DNA from 3 places in the Terribacillus sp. DMT04 genome. Region 2 is predicted to be linked to each of the others. Evidence: riboswitches for the same ligand, from Rfam matches in the RefSeq annotation. Region 2 holds a riboswitch; each other region holds the start of a gene.
The links. A riboswitch is a leader RNA that binds a small molecule or an ion and turns the genes downstream of it on or off. The one in region 2 is predicted to bind thiamine pyrophosphate.

Region 1: another riboswitch for thiamine pyrophosphate. It lies ahead of KS242_RS01650 (thiamine phosphate synthase); the one in region 2 lies ahead of KS242_RS06940 (YkoF family thiamine/hydroxymethylpyrimidine-binding protein).
Region 3: another riboswitch for thiamine pyrophosphate. It lies ahead of tenA (thiaminase II); the one in region 2 lies ahead of KS242_RS06940 (YkoF family thiamine/hydroxymethylpyrimidine-binding protein).

The regions. Positions count from the first base shown of each region.
Region 1 covers NZ_CP077639.1:293,648-299,790, reverse strand. Annotated here, with positions in the region: gene KS242_RS01665 (thiazole synthase) at 1-438, opposite strand, end outside; gene thiS (sulfur carrier protein ThiS) at 442-645, opposite strand; gene thiO (glycine oxidase ThiO) at 642-1,760, opposite strand; gene KS242_RS01650 (thiamine phosphate synthase) at 1,747-2,397, opposite strand; TPP riboswitch at 2,468-2,579, opposite strand; gene KS242_RS01645 (SDR family oxidoreductase) at 2,678-3,460, opposite strand; gene KS242_RS01640 (SDR family NAD(P)-dependent oxidoreductase) at 3,447-4,235, opposite strand; gene KS242_RS01635 (DinB family protein) at 4,346-4,894, opposite strand; gene KS242_RS01630 (NUDIX hydrolase) at 4,888-5,382, opposite strand; gene KS242_RS01625 (serine hydrolase domain-containing protein) at 5,389-6,143, opposite strand, start outside.
Region 2 covers NZ_CP077639.1:1,278,301-1,284,443, reverse strand. Annotated here, with positions in the region: gene KS242_RS06955 (PAS domain S-box protein) at 1-135, shown strand, start outside; gene KS242_RS06950 (erythromycin esterase family protein) at 464-1,729, opposite strand; gene KS242_RS06945 (cation:proton antiporter) at 2,042-3,277, shown strand; TPP riboswitch at 3,365-3,464, shown strand; gene KS242_RS06940 (YkoF family thiamine/hydroxymethylpyrimidine-binding protein) at 3,542-4,147, shown strand; gene KS242_RS06935 (ECF transporter S component) at 4,144-4,722, shown strand; gene KS242_RS06930 (ABC transporter ATP-binding protein) at 4,719-6,143, shown strand, end outside.
Region 3 covers NZ_CP077639.1:461,858-468,000, forward strand. Annotated here, with positions in the region: gene KS242_RS02545 (EAL domain-containing protein) at 1-796, shown strand, start outside; gene KS242_RS02550 (methyl-accepting chemotaxis protein) at 1,005-2,717, shown strand; gene KS242_RS02555 (transcriptional regulator SplA domain-containing protein) at 2,909-3,154, shown strand; gene splB (spore photoproduct lyase) at 3,147-4,175, shown strand; TPP riboswitch at 4,236-4,336, shown strand; gene tenA (thiaminase II) at 4,456-5,154, shown strand; gene thiD (bifunctional hydroxymethylpyrimidine kinase/phosphomethylpyrimidine kinase) at 5,147-5,983, shown strand; gene thiM (hydroxyethylthiazole kinase) at 5,967-6,143, shown strand, end outside.

The DNA of each region.
Region 1 (6,143 bases), 980 kb from region 2:
CACGCCCAAATCCACGAGACGTTTGGCTAATACAACATCATCTGACGTGTAAGGCAGGACAATGAACTCCTCTTCTAACAGCATTTCTGTTGCCCGTAACGTTTCAACTGGGTCTGGAAGCAATGTCTTATCACAGCCGATCACTTCTACCTTCACCATGTCACATAATCCAGACGCTTTAGCTAGCTTGGCAATACGGACAGCTTCTTCTGCTGTTTTTGCGCCTGCTGTATTTGGCAGCAACGTATACCGACTCAAATCCAGCTGTTCCAGAAAATTCGGCTGTGATGCCTCAAATATATCCATCCTCCGCACTGCGAATGTCAGTATTTCAGCATTTGATATATTTACTGCTTCCTTCTGTTCTTCAAATGATGGGTACTTGCCTGTTCCTAATAGCAAACGGGATGTAAATGACTTATCAGCAATTTGTAACATGTTTCATCCTCCTCCTACGAAATGGATTAATTCTACTTGATCGCCATCTTTTATCGGCTGGTCGGTATAAGCAGCCTTATTGATAATCTCTTTATTCAACTCCACAATTACTATTCTATTTTCTAGGGACAGTGACGCTAACAGCTGTGCAATTGTATGAATCTCACCAGATAATTTCTGCTGCCTGCCATTTAGTTGAATTGTCACACCAATACCTCCTCATTGGAATACGGCCGATCCACCCGAAACGCTTCCTTCCATTGATCCGAAACGTCATTGCCGCTTAGCAAGTCAGCAATCATTTTCCCAGTTGCTGGTGCAAGCAGAATACCATTGCGCTGATGTCCAGCAGCAATAAACAACCCCTTCATTTTCGGGTGTTCTCCGATGATCGGCTTCCCATCGAATGTTTGTGGTCGGAGCCCCGCCCAGCTTCTGAGAAAAGGCATCTCATCAATATCCGGCAGCATCTGTCTCGCTTTTTCCATAACTGCCTGTATACCTCCAAGTGTCGGCTTGGTGGACCAATCATTCTCGACTTTTGTCGCTCCGATGATTAGTTCGTTGTTGTTTCGAGGAACAATATAATGCTGATCATGGAATAAGCTGCATGTGAGCGGAGCTTGTGTATTGGTAACAGCAATGCATTCCCCCTTTACAGGAAAGATTGGTGACCCCAAGCCTGTTTGCTCCAAGATAGAATTACTCCAAACGCCACTAGCAATAACGACGCGCTCTGCCTGCCATTTTCCCATGGAAGTTTGTAACTGATAGTGCCCGCCTTCCCGCTCTATCTTCTCAACGCGCGTATGCGTGTGAATTTCGGCACCGAGTACTTGCGCTGCAGAATGAAATCCGCTGCAGGCGATTGCAGGCATGACGTGCACATCTTCTTGCATATGAACAGCACCTAGAACGGATGCTGCTAATCTAGGGGTTTTATCTGTTAAAGATGCACGATCCAGCCACGTTACCCCTTCTAAGGAACACAATTTTAACAGGCTCGCTCTTTCTTCTTCTGTGAAGACAAGCTTTAACAATCCACCTGTACGGCGCTCTATATCTATTCCTGCTAAGGAGCGAATTTCTGCTTCTGCTTCTTCGTATAACTTTTGACTTGTACGCGCAAATGGATAAAGCGAAGTACCGAATTCCTTGTATTCCGAATGAGCGCCAAGCATACCCGCAGCTGCCTGCGTGGAACCTGACCCAATCTCGCCTGCTTCAAGCACATCAACCTGGTAACCTGCTTTCACCAAATAATAAGCAATTGCACTGCCGATGATGCCCCCTCCAACGACCGCTACTTCAGATTGCTTCAAGACGCAAACACTCCTCTTTTAGTTTCTTTACAGCTTCTACTGGATCTTTTGCTGAAAAAATACCACTCATAACAGCAGCACCATCTAGTTCAAGCGCTTTCAATTCTGCTAGCCGGTCTACGGTAATTCCTCCAATTCCAAACAACGGAATAGCAACGCGTCGCTGAATTTCAGCTAAATCGGATAATGGCAGCGGGTCTTTGCCTTTTTTACTGGCTGTCGGAAAACAATGTCCGTATATACTGTACGCTGCTCCGGCAGCCTCCGCCTGAACAGCTTCCTGAAGAGAATGGACCGGTACACCGAACTGAAAACCAGGATATTGTTTTTGTAACTCGAATAACGGAAGTCCGTGTCCTGGTATATGCGCCTGTTGCAAACCAAGCAGCAACGCCACATCCACCCGATCATTAATCCATAACTTGTGACCTGGCAATCCTTCTTTTGCTAACTCTCTGCAAAGCTGATAAATCACGCCCGCAGGTTTGCTTTTCTCTCGAATCTGTACATAATCAACATACGGGTGCACCTTTAACAAGATTCGAAGCAAGCCAGCTGCATCGTGCGCACCATCCGTTACTGCCATCAGTTTGATTATCATCACTCCTTGAATAGGAACAAGACCGGATGCACACAAAAAAACCACTCCCCCGTAGGAAAGTGGTGTGATATCTGCGAATAAATACATACAGAATGCATGCATGTAAAATCGAATGTCGACACTTTCCTACGCAGGTCCGAACCTGTTCAGGTTATGAGGGTTTAAAGAGTCATTACTCTTTGTCTCAGCCCTTATGAAGGGCTCCCCTAGTGTGAAACTTATGAACTTATCCATATCGTAACATAACTAACATATTATGCAAGATGTTTAGCAGAAAAGCAGAGACCATCAAACCACTCTAATGGTCGTCATCTACTTAGTATTTATAAGACTGTCCGCCATCAATCGGAACAACAGTTGCATTGATGAAATCTGCCTGACTTGAAAGAAGGAAAGCAACTAGATAACCTACTTCTTCTGGCTTTCCGAAGCGTTTCATCGGGTTAACACTGACAAATTCTTTACCTGCTTCTTCCCAGTTATCTCCGCCAATCTGACGTAAGGAACCTTCGACCATTGGTGTCATAATTGCACCTGGCGCAATTGCTTTGATACTGACACCGAACTGGCCGTATTCAATACCAGAGTTACGAGTCAAACCAACAACACCATGCTTGCTCGCCGCATAACCAGACTGATTGCCGACACCGCGAATTCCGCCAACAGAAGCAGTGTTAACAACAGAACCATAGCCCTGTTCCTTCATCACTTTAAGGACATGCTGCATACCATAGAAGACACCATTCAAGTTGATGTTAACAACACGATCGAACTCTTCTGTACCGTATTCTTCTGTTAAATTCTGTTTTCCTTCTACACCTGCATTATTAAAGAAGCTATCGATCTTGCCAAATTGCTCTACCGTTTGTTTCACATAAGCCTCAACTTCTGACTCATTCGCACAGTTCGCCTCAATCGTGATGACTTCAGCCTCAGGCGCTGCTGCCAAAATAGCTTGCTTCGTTTCTTCCATTCCTTCTTTATTCAAATCAACAAGCGCAAGCTTCGCTCCTTCTTTTGCTACCTGCACTGCTGCCGCACGACCTAATCCAGATCCTCCACCTGTTATTAAGACAACTTTCTCTTCAAAACGCTTCATGAAAATCTCTCCTATTAGTTTTTTTGATTGCAGTAAATCCGCCATCAATTGGCACAACCACACCATTTATATAAGGTGCATTGCCTGTCAGTAAGAAAGTCACAAGCTCAGCCACTTCCTCCGGCTTGCCTAGGCGCTTCTGCGGAATAGGTTCTGATGCATTGACAAATGCATCAGGATTTTTCTCCTTATATGCACGTACCATCGGCGTTTCAGTCGTACCAGGTGCAATTGCATTCACTACAATACCTTGTGCCGCATATTCCGCAGCCAATGTCTTTGTAATGCCTACCATCGCATGCTTCGTCGCCGAATATGTACCAACAGTTTCCTGGCCAACTACACCTGCTGTCGAGGATGTATTAACAATACGCCCTCCGCCATTGGCAAGCATCACTTCTAACACATATTTCAAACCGTAAAGTGCACCATTAAGGTTAATACCAAGTACCATATCAATCTGTTCAATCGTATTTTCTGCAAATTTAACGCCAGGACCAGAAATTCCCGCATTATTGTAAAACATATCAATAGTTCCAAATTCCTCTATCGTTTTATCTACATAAGCTTTCACTTCTTCAGCTTTGCTGACGTCTGCTTTTACAAATATTGCTTTTGCACCTATTTCTTGAACGAGATGAACTGTCTCCTGTCCAGCGCCATTAGATATATCAACTACAACGATGGAAACGCCTTCTTTAGCAAGTCGTAATGCCACAGCTTGTCCAAGTCCGCTGCCGCCACCTGTAATAACCGCCACTTTCCTTTCACTCACTGACAATCCCCTCCCCAGCAATAAGTATTAGGTTTATTTACCTATCCTACTCATAAAGATTACACCTATTCTGAAAATATAGTCAAGTCATACCTTCTCACTAATCTATACTATTTGATTTTGTAGTACTTTTCGCAAAGATTAAAATGATGCTGTTCATGAATTCCAATTAAGTGAATGCTCTGGATTAAGTTGGGGTAATGCGCAAGTGGGTCAGGGTAGCGGATATGACCGGCAGTCTCATTATCTATACTGCCGACCATTCTTTCTAAGCGATTCGTTTCATGATGAAGGTCTTGCTTTAACTGTTGGAACTGCAGCTTCGTGTGTATATCTTTAGGTGGCAGTAAGATGGAAGGAGCTCTCATCGGTTTACCGTGTTTGTTCCGATAAGCTTGATAAATATCTGCTATTTCTGTTTTATAAGGCCTGCGTTTCCCGGTTCTGATGAATCGTTTTGCCAAGGGGATATACGCTAAGTTAAGCTGTCGAAACCGCTTAAGCAGTAGATACAGATGGTAATACGTCTCGCCGATTGACCATTTATCTGGTAAAGGCCGCACCCACTCTTGATGCTGTTCAGCAAGGGTATGACCTCCGAATGCTTCTCTCTGCCAGTAAATACTTTCGAAGTGTCTTTTCATATAACTGCTTAACATAAGCTTGCCTCCTGCGCTTCGCTTTCCTTATAAATCAGGTGCTCCGGTACTGTTGGCAGTTGCAGCAGTCTTTCTTGCAGAAAAGCTGGTTTCACAGTTAATTCCTTCATTTTTTCAATAGGAATCCATTCATATTGGAAATCTGCCTCTTGTGACGAAACGACTTCAGCAGTTCCCGTAAGCTTATCTTCTGTATCTTGAATCAAATATATAAAGCTGAATTCATGAAATTGACGAAACCGGTATGTGAAGAAATTTTCTACCATCCAAAGCAACCGTTCCGCCTTAACTGTAATGCCCAATTCTTCTTCAAATTCTCGCTCAACCGCCTGTGCGGAATCCTCACCCAGCTGGATGCGTCCGCCAATCAGCGTCCAGAATGAGTCCTTCTTATTTTTATGCAGCAGTATATGATTATCTTTTACGATAATGCCTGCTGTCCGGCAGTTTAACGTTTGTTCTCCCAACGCTATTGTCAGATCCTGCATGTTTGTTTACCCCCACTGTGCTTCTAATGCCTGCACGATATAATATGGACCTGCATCATGGTTGGATGACACAACTACTTTTTGTTCTGTGTCCGGGTAATAAGCGCTGTGAAAACTCACTCCTGGGTCAAATCCAACTACATAATATTTCTTGATTTTAGCAGCATTTCTTTTCATCCAAATACCATATCCATATGAACTCTCTTTATCTACTTCAACATGAGGATGCAGCAATTGCTCTGTAACCTCGGCAGACAGCAGCTTATGCTGGAACAGAGCGTCCCAGAAAAGCACCATATCCGACACACTAACGTACACACCGCCATCTGCCCCGCCTCTTACAGGCAGTGCATAAATGTTCGACCGATAACCATCTTCTTCTTTTATATAACCAATCGCTGTGTTTCCTGGTAATTTATCAAAGGAAAAGTAACCGGCATCCGGCATACCAGCCGGGTTGAAGATATGCTTTTGAACAAATGCAGCAAAAGACTCCCCTGACAGCTCCTCCACTACTAAACCCAAAACAATAAAAGCAGCATTGTTGTAATAGAACCGGTCACCAGGAAAGAATTTCATTGGCTTCTCTTGGAATAAAGGCAAGAAATCTGAACCTGATCTCACGCGGTACATAGGCAGCTGCTCCCACAATGTCTCATAATCATCCATCTCTTCCTCATCAAAATAATCCGGCATGCCAGAGGTGTGTGTCAGCAGGTGGTGAATTGTAATATTTGGATGAAAATTAGGAAACTCGACTG
Region 2 (6,143 bases):
CTTTCTGCTACCTTAGTGCCTTTATTAAAAGGAATTGCTGTACTGCCCCTGGTAGGTGAAATAGATACAATATGCGCCTCTCAACTATTCCAGCTCGTTCCGGAGAAAGCAAACAGCAAGATGTTGATTGCCTAATTATCGATTTTTCTGGCACTTATCAGTTACACCAAGTTGCTACAGATTATTTATTAAAACTCAGCCATGTTCTTGATTTATTAGGAATAAAGTCGATCTACACTGGTATACAGCCAAAACATGCTATCGAAGCAGCAAACTTAGATATAAGCCAGCTTCGAACGCCTACTATGACGACAGTAAAAGAGGCGCTAGAACACCTCGGTGTGCATTAAATTGCAATCCCCCGCGTTCTTTTTATTCATTTAAAGCAGGAAAAGAAAATCCTAATACGGATTATTTCTTTCCTGCGGATGCGCCAACATGTTATCAACTTCTTAATTCCAGTTTAAAGCACTACCCTCTCTAAAACTAATGGCTGCAGCGCTCTCGATTCCTCGATATAAATAAAAGCATCGTATCGCTCAGACATGACAGAGGGTACATAATTACCGAACTGTTCGAACTCGGGCCGATATACAACACCAATTGCGCGGTGACCTATCCGCTGCTGAAAGTTTGTTTCGTTCTCCTTGTTAAAAATCAGTATCTTGTCATATGCGCCTGCTCGATGCATCAGTTCCTCCCATGATCCTTTGATTGCATTTGGTACTATCTTCACATCATGATTGACTCCCCATTCATCTGCCGCAATGACTGTTCCACTGTAAGTTCCAAGTCCAACTGCAAATACATCCTCTGGGGCATTTTGCTGCCGGATAAGCTGGCCAACATTGACCATGCCGTTATGCACCATATCCGTAGCTCTCGCATCTCCTATATGCGTATTATGTTCCCAAACAATTGCTTTTGCAGCTACTCCGTAAAATTTCATTACCTCATTCAGCGCGTCCACCATGTGGGTATCTCGTATGTTCCAGGATTCCTCATCACGCAGTACCATCGAGCGGTAATAGTGCTCCGCGTTATAGGCGACTAGTGCATTGACTTCCAGATTCAGTCTAGTCTCTTGTTCACATGGATATTGTTCCCTTTTCCGCTGAATTGTTGCGAGCAATTTTGACACCTCTGCGACACAGCCGTCGGAATACAACCCAGCTGATACGGCATATTCCTGGTTGTCACGGTTAAACGGTTCAAAGCATGTAAAAGCTTTCTTTGCTACTTCCACATCAGGTGAATCAATTCTTGTTAAATAAGCAATCACTTCTTCCATGGATTCCCACAGACTATACATATCTATTCCGTAAAACCCTACCTTAGGCCGCGTATCTTGCTTTTCATTGTGATCTTTCATCCACTCTATCAAGTCAATCATCTCTTCGTTCGCCCACATCCATGTTGGCCATCTATTGAAATTGCTAAGCACATCACGGGCAGTATTGTGTTTTGTGTCGTAGCCCTTGATGTAGCGATTCACTGCCTGACAAGCCGGCCAATCTCCTTCCACAGCAATAAAAGTAAATCCTTTTTCTATAATAAGTTTTTTGGTTAACTCGGCACGCACCGTATAAAATTCTGACGTACCATGAGAAGCCTCCCCCAGCAGGACAAATTTTGCGTTACCAGCAGCATCCTTTATTTGTTCCAAGTCAGCTGAACCTGATAAAAGCGTGCTGTATTTTTCTATTGCTTGAACCACTTTATTTTCCATACTACCCCAGCTTTCGTTTGCAGATATACAATTACTTTTTGATAAATTCTTCAAAAAGATACTGTATTTAAATCTTTTTCTCCAGCTGGCATTACTTGTCTCAAGTAAATCATCAAAAGTGAAAGACGAACACTTTGTCAAAACGTACCCATTTTAAGTATTTTTATATAGTGACTCAATTATTTCCTTATCAAAATGGATTATCAGTAGAGAAATATTAAATATGAAAAAATCATGCTATACCAGACAGCATGTTGGGGAACTATTAAGGAGAATTTATTATCCAGCACATCTTCTAAGGAGCGTATCATCTTGCATCATTTTAATGAAACATTTATCCAATTACTTATCCTGCTAGCAATATCTGTAACAGTTATTGCTCTATCCAAGACATTTAAGAAACCTTATTCGATTGCCTTAGTGCTTGTCGGATTAATTCTAGGTCTTGTTGATATTCCCTTTTTAGAAGAAGCAGAGAACTATATCGTTCAATCCAATGTATTTCAAGCTGTAGTGATTTCTTTATTCTTACCAATATTATTGGGTGACGCGTCTATTAAGTTACCTTTTTCTCACTTAAACCAAGAGAAGAAACCTGTAATTGCGATGGCATTCGGCGGAACACTAATTACATTTATAGCCGTCGGTTTCAGTGTTTATTACTTCATGGATTTGCCTATTGTCGTTGCCTTTACGTTTGCAGCATTAATGAGCGCAACCGATCCGATCAGTGTTATCTCTATCTTTAAATCGTTAGGAGTCCCAAAAAAACTGACTACAATCATTGAAGGAGAATCCTTGTTTAACGATGGTATTGCCGTGGTGCTGTTTCAAATTGCATCTATGTACTTGCTTACATATATGGAAATGGGATGGGAAGGCCTTGGTCAAGGTTTATTACTATTTTTGAAATTCAGTCTAGGCGGCGCTGTTGTCGGTGCTGTATTAGGCTGGATTATTTCTCGGATTTTCAAATTTTATGATGACTATCCTTTGGAAATTGTGTTTTCTATGCTGTTATTTTTCGGGAGTTATTTTATTGCCGAGCATTTTGAAGTTTCCGGTGTTATCGCCGTCGTCGTTTCAGGACTGATCTTGGGGAATTACGGAGCAAGAATCGGAATGTCTGAAACAACGAGGATGAACATTGATTCTTTCTGGGATACAATAACGCTGATTGCCAACTCACTCATATTCTTAATGATCGGATTAGAAATACAAAACATTGATTTATCAGGAAAATGGGGGCTGATTGTTGCGGCAATTGTCATTGTGTTAGCTTCAAGAACGATTGCTATCTACGTAAGCACACTGCCGATTAAAGGCTTCGAGTCAACCTACAAACTTATATTAAATTGGGGCGGGCTCAGAGGAAGTTTGTCCATCGCATTGGCATTAAGTTTGCCGCAGTCTTTTGAAGGCAGAGATAATATACTCATCTTAACCTTCGGGGTTGTACTATTTTCTTTGCTCATTCAAGGTCTTACTGTTGGTCCATTAATTAATAAGCTGAAAATCGGCCAGCAAACAGCGAAAACAGATGAATAAATCTTTATAAGTTCAAAGAATTTGGAAAGAAACCCTTTACAAAAGTACGTGTATTTCTTACTATATACCTAACAATTGCATAAAATTGCGACGCACTAGGGGAGCTGGAAACGGCTGAGAGGATTTGTTCTGACCCTTATAACTCGATCTGGATAATACCAGCGTGGGGAAGTGCAGCCAGAATGCTCTTACTCTTTTTGTATATATTCTGCGACTGCACCCTATGGTGCAGTCGCTTTTTTTATGCAAAAAATAGGAGGATTCATAATGGAAAATGTTTGTGGAACAAGCCGCATTGCCGGCTGTAGTTTTTCGATTTACCCGATGGCAGACAAATTTAAGGAAATTATTTTAGACGCACTAAATCAAGTAGACACGTCAAAGGTTTGGATAGAAACAGACGATGTGACTACACTTGTGCGCGGAAGAATCCCTCATGTATTTGATGTTACATCGGCAATCTTTTTAGCAGCCGCGAAAACAGATGAACATGTTGTTTTTAACGGCACCTATTCGATCGGATGTCCAGGTGATTCAACTGGCGATGTGTATATGGCAGAAGATGAAACAAAATTAAATATGTACAACACCAAAGATATAAAACTGGAAACCGCTTCTAAATTTTCTCTATATCCATTAGGCGGCGGTAATTATATGGATATCATTTACACACAAATTGAAAACATGCGAGCGCAAGGGATTACGGTATCAAAATCACATTACTCCACTCGCCTCGATGGCGATGCATACGATGTGTTTACAGGATTGGAGCACGTCTTTACCGAAACAGAAGCATCTGGTTCTTCTCATACTGTGATGACAGTTACCATGTCGGCAAACAGTCCTTCTGCCAAAGGAGCAACCATATGAAGAACTGGCGTATGAAGGATATTGTTGTTATGGCAGCACTAGCTGTCGTATTTGGAATTGTGTACTTGGTATTTCTCCCTGTCAACGTTGTGATGATGGGATTGATTGGACCTATTGGAACAGACATTATCTTCGGAGTTTGGTTCCTCGTATCCATTGTTGCTGCTTATATCATTCAAAAACCTGGTGTCGCTCTTGTCTCGGAGACAATTGCTGGAATTGTTGAAGTGCTGATTGGCAGCAGTGTCGGACCAATTGTTATACTTTCTGCTGTCGTTCAGGGGCTTGGGGCGGAAGCTGCTTTCGCTATAACCCGTTATCGCTCTTATCATGTGTTTGTTTTGATGGGAGCCGGCATAGGAGCTGCAATCACAAGTTTTATTTGGGGATATTTTCGCGGCGGTCTCACTGCTCTAGATCCTTCCTACGTCGTACTCATGCTGGTTGTACGTATCATTAGCGGTGCGGTAATCAGCGGATTAATCGGAAAAGCAATCAGTGAGGCGCTGGCTAAAACAGGCACATTGACGAGCTTCCCGCTCGGCAAGACCTATCGTCAGCGAAAAGCAGGATGAAAGATATTCTGCTCGAAGTTAATCAACTGTCCGTTACATTTGAAGAAGAAAGCCGCCCTACTCTAAATGAATTGAGCTTCAGCATTAAGAAAGGTGACAGCATTCTTTTACTAGGTCCAAGCGGATCTGGCAAGAGTACGCTCACTTATTGTTTAAACGGTTTATATCCAAAGGAGCTTGATGGAGAGATGGGTGGAACCATCTCATTCTGCGGCAAGTCACTCCAACAATATGCCAGCGGGCAGCTCAACCTAGAAGTAGGAACGGTTTTTCAAGACCCAGAAACACAGTTTTGTATGCTGACGGTAGAAGATGAAATTGCTTTTGGCTTGGAAAACAAGAAAACAGCTCCCGGGCGAATGGATGCAGAAATCGAGCGGGTTCCCTCTCTTGTCGGGTTAGCGCACCGGAGAAAAGATAAAATTCATACACTCTCTGGCGGACAAAAACAAAAACTCGCCTTAGCAGCAGTTCTTGCGTTAAATCCTAGCATGCTTATTCTCGATGAGCCAACAGCTAATCTGGATCCAGCCGCCAGCAACGAGCTGGCAGAGACAATTCATCAGCTGAAAGAGCAGCAGAACCTTACACTTCTAATCATTGAGCACAATATTGATTACTGGCTTCCAGTAATTAATCGAACGATATTATTAGACCAAGATGGCACCCTTTTCTTTGATGGGGAGATGACAGAAGCAATCAATCAATACGATGCCGAACTCGAGCAGCGCGGAATTTGGCTGCCTGAGGCAACCCGACTTGCCAAAAGTGCAAAACTAGCAAAGCCATGGCCGCTCGCAGCCGATCAGCTGCCTAAAGGATTAACTTTGCATGCAGAGAGACAATCCGCTAACCAATTTGATAAGGTTCTGTTAAGAATTGATCGCGGCCGCTTTAAGAGTAAAGATAAACTCCTTCTGGACATTCCATCACTTGTTATCCATCGGGGAGAATTCATCGCAATTACTGGAAGAAACGGCAGCGGAAAAACGCTTCTATCGCAAATGATGACCGGCCTGCTAAAGCATGCATCAGGGAAAATAGAATTTATGGGCAAACAGCTCAAACGGTGGAAGCAGGAGGAACTGTATCAGCAAATCGGATATGTGTTTCAAAATCCAGAACATCAATTTCTGTCAGATTCCGTTCGCGAAGAAATTGCTTTTGGCCAATCAGCCAGTACAGCTAAAACGGAAAAATTATTAAAGGAAATCCAGTTAATCGAACATGCTGATAAACACCCTTTCCTCTTAAGTCAGGGTCAAAAAAGGCGACTCAGTGTCGCGACGATGCTCGTTCAAGAGCCGCAGCTGCTTGTGCTGGATGAGCCAACCTTCGGACAAGACAGCCGTACGACAGCTATGTTAATGCAGCAAATGACAGCACAGCATCAGCGCGGTTGTACAATTGTCATGATAACG
Region 3 (6,143 bases), 820 kb from region 2:
AGTAACCCATCACTATCCAATGATTTCTGTCGAGGAGCTGCTTCATCGTATCCTTTATCCGCAATTCACAGAGATTATCCATCAACAGGCGTTCCATTCTTATGTACAGCCTATTATCTCGATAGAAAATGAGAAGGTTTACGGATATGAACATCTGTTGCGTACGGATAAGCCTGAAGTATCCCCCGCTGCACTGTTTACTTTTGCTTCAGAAGCAGGCCTCACTTCTATGCTGGATCAGCGTGCGAGACAGACAGCAGTAAAGAAAAGAGCAGAAGAAAGGATTGCGAAAGGGATAAAGAGTTTTATCAACTTTCTGCCGTCTACTATTTATAATCCTGACTTTTGTTTGAGACAAACTTTTCAGGCTGTTGACAAGTATCACATCGATCCAAGTGATCTTGTATTTGAAGTTGTGGAAACGGAAAAGGTGGATGATGTTGCTCGTTTGAAGCGTATATTCAAACGGTACAAACACGAAGGAATGCTAGTGGCCTTGGATGATGTTGGAGCCGGATATGCGACACTCGATCTTTTTAAAGAACTGGAACCAGACTTCGTTAAAATTGACAGAGCATACATATCTTATTGTGACCGAGACGTAGAAAAACAAGAATTCCTGTATAAGGTAATCGAGGTTGCAAGAGAACTGGGAACGAATGTGCTTGCAGAAGGTATTGAGAGACAGGAAGAATTAGACTATTGTAAACAGATAGGTATTGATTTAGCACAAGGTTACTTCATCGGGAAACCTAACCCCAAACCTATTTCTAATGATTCTCTGTTTTCTCTTTGAGCAGCAAGAGAACCCTCTTATTAAGTGATATTATATTCGCTTAATAAGAGGGTTCTTTTCGTTAATAAGGAAAAGTTTGTGACGGCAAGCAAATTATTTTACAAAAAACTATAAAAGTGCTTCACCTTGTATGATGGATGCCGATATATTGAAAGTCATTATACAGACTTAGGGATGTGTAATAGCTAATATCGAGGGAGATAGAGTGATGAAAGTGATAAGGAATATGAAGATTAGAACAAAGATGTTCGTTCTTATCTTGGTTGGGGTTATTGCACTTGTTGGAGTCGGTTTGGCTGGTATTGTTAACATGCGAGAAGTTGCTAGTGATGCTAGAGAAATTTATGAAGACAAACTTGTCCCAAACCTATCCCTTAGTGAAATTAGAATTAATAACCGCTCAAATGATGGGTATATTCTAGCGTTGATGCTTACTGCTGATGATGAGCGGAATAAAGAACTGAATGAAAAACTAACAGCATCGATGGAGGAAATTGGAGCATCGGTGAATAGTTTGGAGAAAAGTGAGTTATCCAGTGAAGGTAAGGAACTGCTCGAGCAGTATAAGACAGAACGAGGAAAACTAAAAGATATACGAGATCAAGTCGTGCGTCTTACGATGGAAAATGAGAATGAAGATGCTTTTACATTGTATACAGAACAGCAAGTTCCACAGCGTGATAAAATTAACGGTATTTTAGCGGACCTTCAAACAGTTAACACAAAGGAAGCTAAAGATACATATCAACAAGCGGTAAATGATGTGAGAAATGCCACATTTATTATGATTGGTATTAGTGCTGCCGCGATTGTATTGCTGGTCTGTCTGGGATTATTCATCATCAAACTAATTAGCAATCCACTTCAGGAGATGCGTAATTTATTAGGGAAAGCAGCGGAGGGTGACTTTACTTCAAGCAGTACCTATCAATCACGAGATGAATTAGGGCAGCTCATGCAATCCTATGAGACGATGGCCGATGGCATGCGTTCCATTATTCGTGTCGTGCATGACACATCACAGCAAGTAGCTGCCTCCTCAGAGGAACTAAGTGCAAGTGCTGAGCAAAGCAGTACATCTTCCGAGCATGTTGCCAAGACGATGCAGGAGCTGGCGGAAGGTTCAGGCCAGCAGCTGGAACTTATCACGGTAACGGCTGCAACAATGGACGATATGAAACAGCATACAGATAAATTGGTTATGAATTCGCAAAATGTGGAAATGGCTGTTGAAAAGACATCCGAGTTGTCAGTCGAAGGTGGCCGTGCAATAAAAGATGTGAATCAGCAAATGAACACCATTACATCTCATGTACAGGATCTGTCAGAATCGATTGAGAGTTTGAATAAGCGTTCCAAGGAAATAAGTGATATTACAGGCGTGATTACGGACATTTCTGCACAGACGAATTTACTTGCGCTGAACGCGACGATTGAAGCAGCTCGTGCTGGTGAGCATGGAAAAGGGTTCGCGGTCGTTGCCGATGAAGTACGGAAACTTGCGGAAGAGACAAATGGAGCAGCCGCGCAAATTGCTTCGTTAGTAAGTTATATTCAGCAAGATACGACAAAAACAATCGGACTGATGCAGCATGCAGCGGATGAAGTGACAGCGGGTACACGGGTTGTTGATCAAGCTGGTCGTTCCTTTACGCAAATTGAGACAGCAGTAGCAAGTTTGGTGGAAGATTTCCAAGAAGTGGGCGCAGCATTGAAAGGGCTAATCGGTGGTTCTGAGATTGTTGATCGTTCTCTTGCGGAAGTAAACGGGGTAGCGCAAGAAGGAGCTGCATCAACGGAGAGTGTCTCAGCAGCTACTGAGGAACAGCTGGCAGCCATGCAGGAGATTGCCGCTTCCTCGAGTTCGCTTGCATTCTTAGCAGAAGAATTGCAAACTTCCATTGCTCGTTTTCGTGTATAAGTTAATTGGTTAATAAATAGTAACCAATAAAAGCTAGGATTAGTAACAAAAAAACAGCTATCAAGCTTTTCACATTGGAACCCTCCTCTAAGAAGTAGACGAATTCTTCTTGGAAAAGGGTTCATTTTTTTACATGTATTGCAGTCATCTTGTACAAACTAGTTGCAGTATGTACAAAGGAGGCAATTGGAATGGAAACTTTTCAAGCAGGTGAAGTTGTATATGTAATCATTCGCAATCCCCATGCACAGGGAGTTGCCAATATACAAGAAGCGGCGGTTGTTCATAATCCAGAGAAACCTGGTGAACTGGCTTTGTTTGTTTATGAAACGTACTATCCGTTAACGGATGAAGTGGCGGTCTATCAAGATCTTGGTGAAGCGGAAGAAGCCTATGTGTCTGCTTTTGGTTTATCCGAAGGTGGTTATTATGGTTAAGCCATTCGTACCGCAGCTTGTTTACATTGAACCGAGAGCATTGGAATATCCGCTCGGTGTGAAGCTGCGAGACAAGTTCAAAGATATGGGAGTAGAGATACGCGAAACAACTTCTCATAATCAGGTGCGTAACCTGCCTGGTGATAACGATTTTCAAAAATACCGGACAGCCAAATCAACATTAGTCGTTGGTGTGCGGAAAACATTGAAATTCGATACATCCAAGCCATCGGCAGAATATGCTATTCCGTTTGCAACAGGCTGTATGGGGCATTGTCATTATTGTTACCTGCAGACGACGATGGGATCCAAACCGTATATTCGTACGTATGTAAATACAGATGAGATTTTTGATGCCGCTGAGCAGTATATGAAGGAGAGAGCGCCGGAGGAGACGCGCTTCGAAGCTTCTTGTACGTCTGACATCGTTGGGATTGATCATCTAACCCATACACTCAAGCATGCTATTGAATACTTTGGCCGTTCGGAACATGGTCAGCTGCGCTTTGTCACAAAGTTTGCGCATGTCGATCATTTGCTTGATGCAGATCACAAAGGCCGGACAAGATTCCGTTTCAGTATTAATGACGATTATGTTATAAAGTACTTTGAACCAGGTACATCCCGCTTGAAGGATCGAATAGAGGCGGCTGTGAAGGTAGCCGAAGCTGGATATCCATTAGGTTTTATTGTAGCCCCGATATACCTGCATGAAGGCTGGCAGCAAGGATATCCGGAAATGCTGGAGCATCTTGAAGCAGCATTACCTGCTCATGCCAAAAAGAACTTGACCTTTGAATTGATTCAGCATCGTTTCACGAAGCCGGCAAAACGTGTTATTCAGAAGAATTACCCGATGTCGAAGCTGGAGCTGGATGAAAATAAGCGGAAGTACAAATGGGGCCGCTATGGTATTGGGAAGTATGTGTATCAAAATGATGAACAAGAAGAAATCAAAGACGTGATTGGCAGTAATATTTATAAAATGTTTCCGCAGTCACGAATTGAATATTTTACCTGATACATCCGTTGACAATCTTATCTGTGCATGTGATAGTAAAGGAGACAATTGAATTTCGAGGAAGTCCACTAGGGGTGCCGTTAGGCTGAGATAAGAGTAATCTTAATCCCTTTGAACCTGATCTGGTTAACACCAGCGTAGGGAAGTGGAGCCGGATTCGTGTATCTTACATACTATTACAATGTAAACGAGTCGCTCCATACTTCTGGAGCGGCTTTTTTGTATAGTCCCGGCGCCAATCACCCGAAACAGGGCTTTCTCCAATGAGGAGGAGAATTATATGTTTTCTGCACAGTTGAGAGAAGAAGCAAACCCGGTTTTCGAAGCAATTTATCAGCATCCTTTTGTTGAAGGGGTGGCGAATGGACAGGTGCCGCGCGAAGCATTAATCCATTACGTGAAGGCGGATTATGAGTACTTGACTGCATTTGCTCGAATTTATGGCTTGGCAGTCAGCAAATGTGAGACAAGAGAAGAGATGGCGTTCTTTCAATCGCAAATCCACTTTGTTCTGCACAGTGAGATTCATCCGCATAATGTCTTTTGTAAAGTGGCAGGTGTGGACTATGAGGACTTGCAGAAAATGACACCCCCTCCCGCAGCCGATCACTATATTTCTCATATGATGAACAGCGCTGTACAAGGAGATATGGGAGAACTGATGGCGGCGCTGTTACCTTGTCCATGGACGTATCAGGCACTGGCAGAGCATATTATCGAAACAAAGGCGCCGGACCAGAATAATCCATTTTTAGAGTGGATTATGTTTTATGCAAACAATGAAGATGGAATGCCGGATGTGACAGCCGAACTTTGCAAAAGATTGGATAAATGGGCTGAAACGGCCGGTTCGGCTGCCAAGGAACGCGCGCGGAAAGCATTCTTGAAGAGCTGTATGCTGGAACATAGTTTTTGGGAAATGGCCATTACAGAACAAAACTGGCTGGTACCGCTCGAAAAAGGGGCCGCCCATGTCTAACGTGAAAAGTGCACTAACGATAGCAGGGACAGATCCTTCAGGCGGTGCGGGGATACAGGCGGATTTAAAAACATTTCAAGAGCGCGAGGTATATGGCATGAGTGTCATTACCTCCCTCGTTGCGCAGAACACAACAGGTGTGCACGCACTTCATCATATTCCTGTACCATTTATTGAACAACAACTGCAATCGGTTTACTCAGACATTGAGCCATATGCGGTTAAGACAGGCATGATTGCCTCTGAAGAGATGATGCGTGTTATAGCCAGCGTGCTGGAAAAATCAGCAGCAGCCTATGTGATGGATCCGGTCATGTATGCCAAAAGCGGGCATGCGCTCATGGGCGAGCAATCAAGAGATGCATTGAAGACATACCTTGTTCCGCTGGCAACGCTTGTCACGCCAAATGTGCCAGAAGCAGAAGAACTGACAGGCATGACAATAGAGGATGAAGCTGCTATGAAGCAAGCAGCCAAAAAGATTGTCCAAGAATACGGGGCGAAAGCTGTCCTCTTAAAAGGCGGCCATATGGAAGGGCATGAAGCAGCGGATTGGCTGTATGATGGCGAGGGCTTCACTTCTTATAAAGCGGAGCGCATTCCAACAAAGCATACACACGGAACGGGCTGTACGTATTCAGCAGCAATTACGGCGGAGCTAGCAAAAGGAAAATCTTTGCAGGAAGCCGTGCAAGTCGGAAAAGACTATGTGACAGCAGCTATCAAATATTCGCTGCAGCTTGGAAACGGAAACGGCCCGACGAACCATTGGGGTTACCGGCTGCAAAGCGTACCAGTACAGGAGGAACTGCATAATGGCATATACTGATGTAATACATCAAGTCCGAGACACAAACCCGTTGATTCACTGTATAACAAATCATGTTGTCATCAATTTTACAGCAAACGGTTTGATTGCACTGGGTGCTTCACCGGTGATGGCCTCGGCAAAGGAAGAAGCAGCGCAAATGGTACAGCATGCCAAGGCG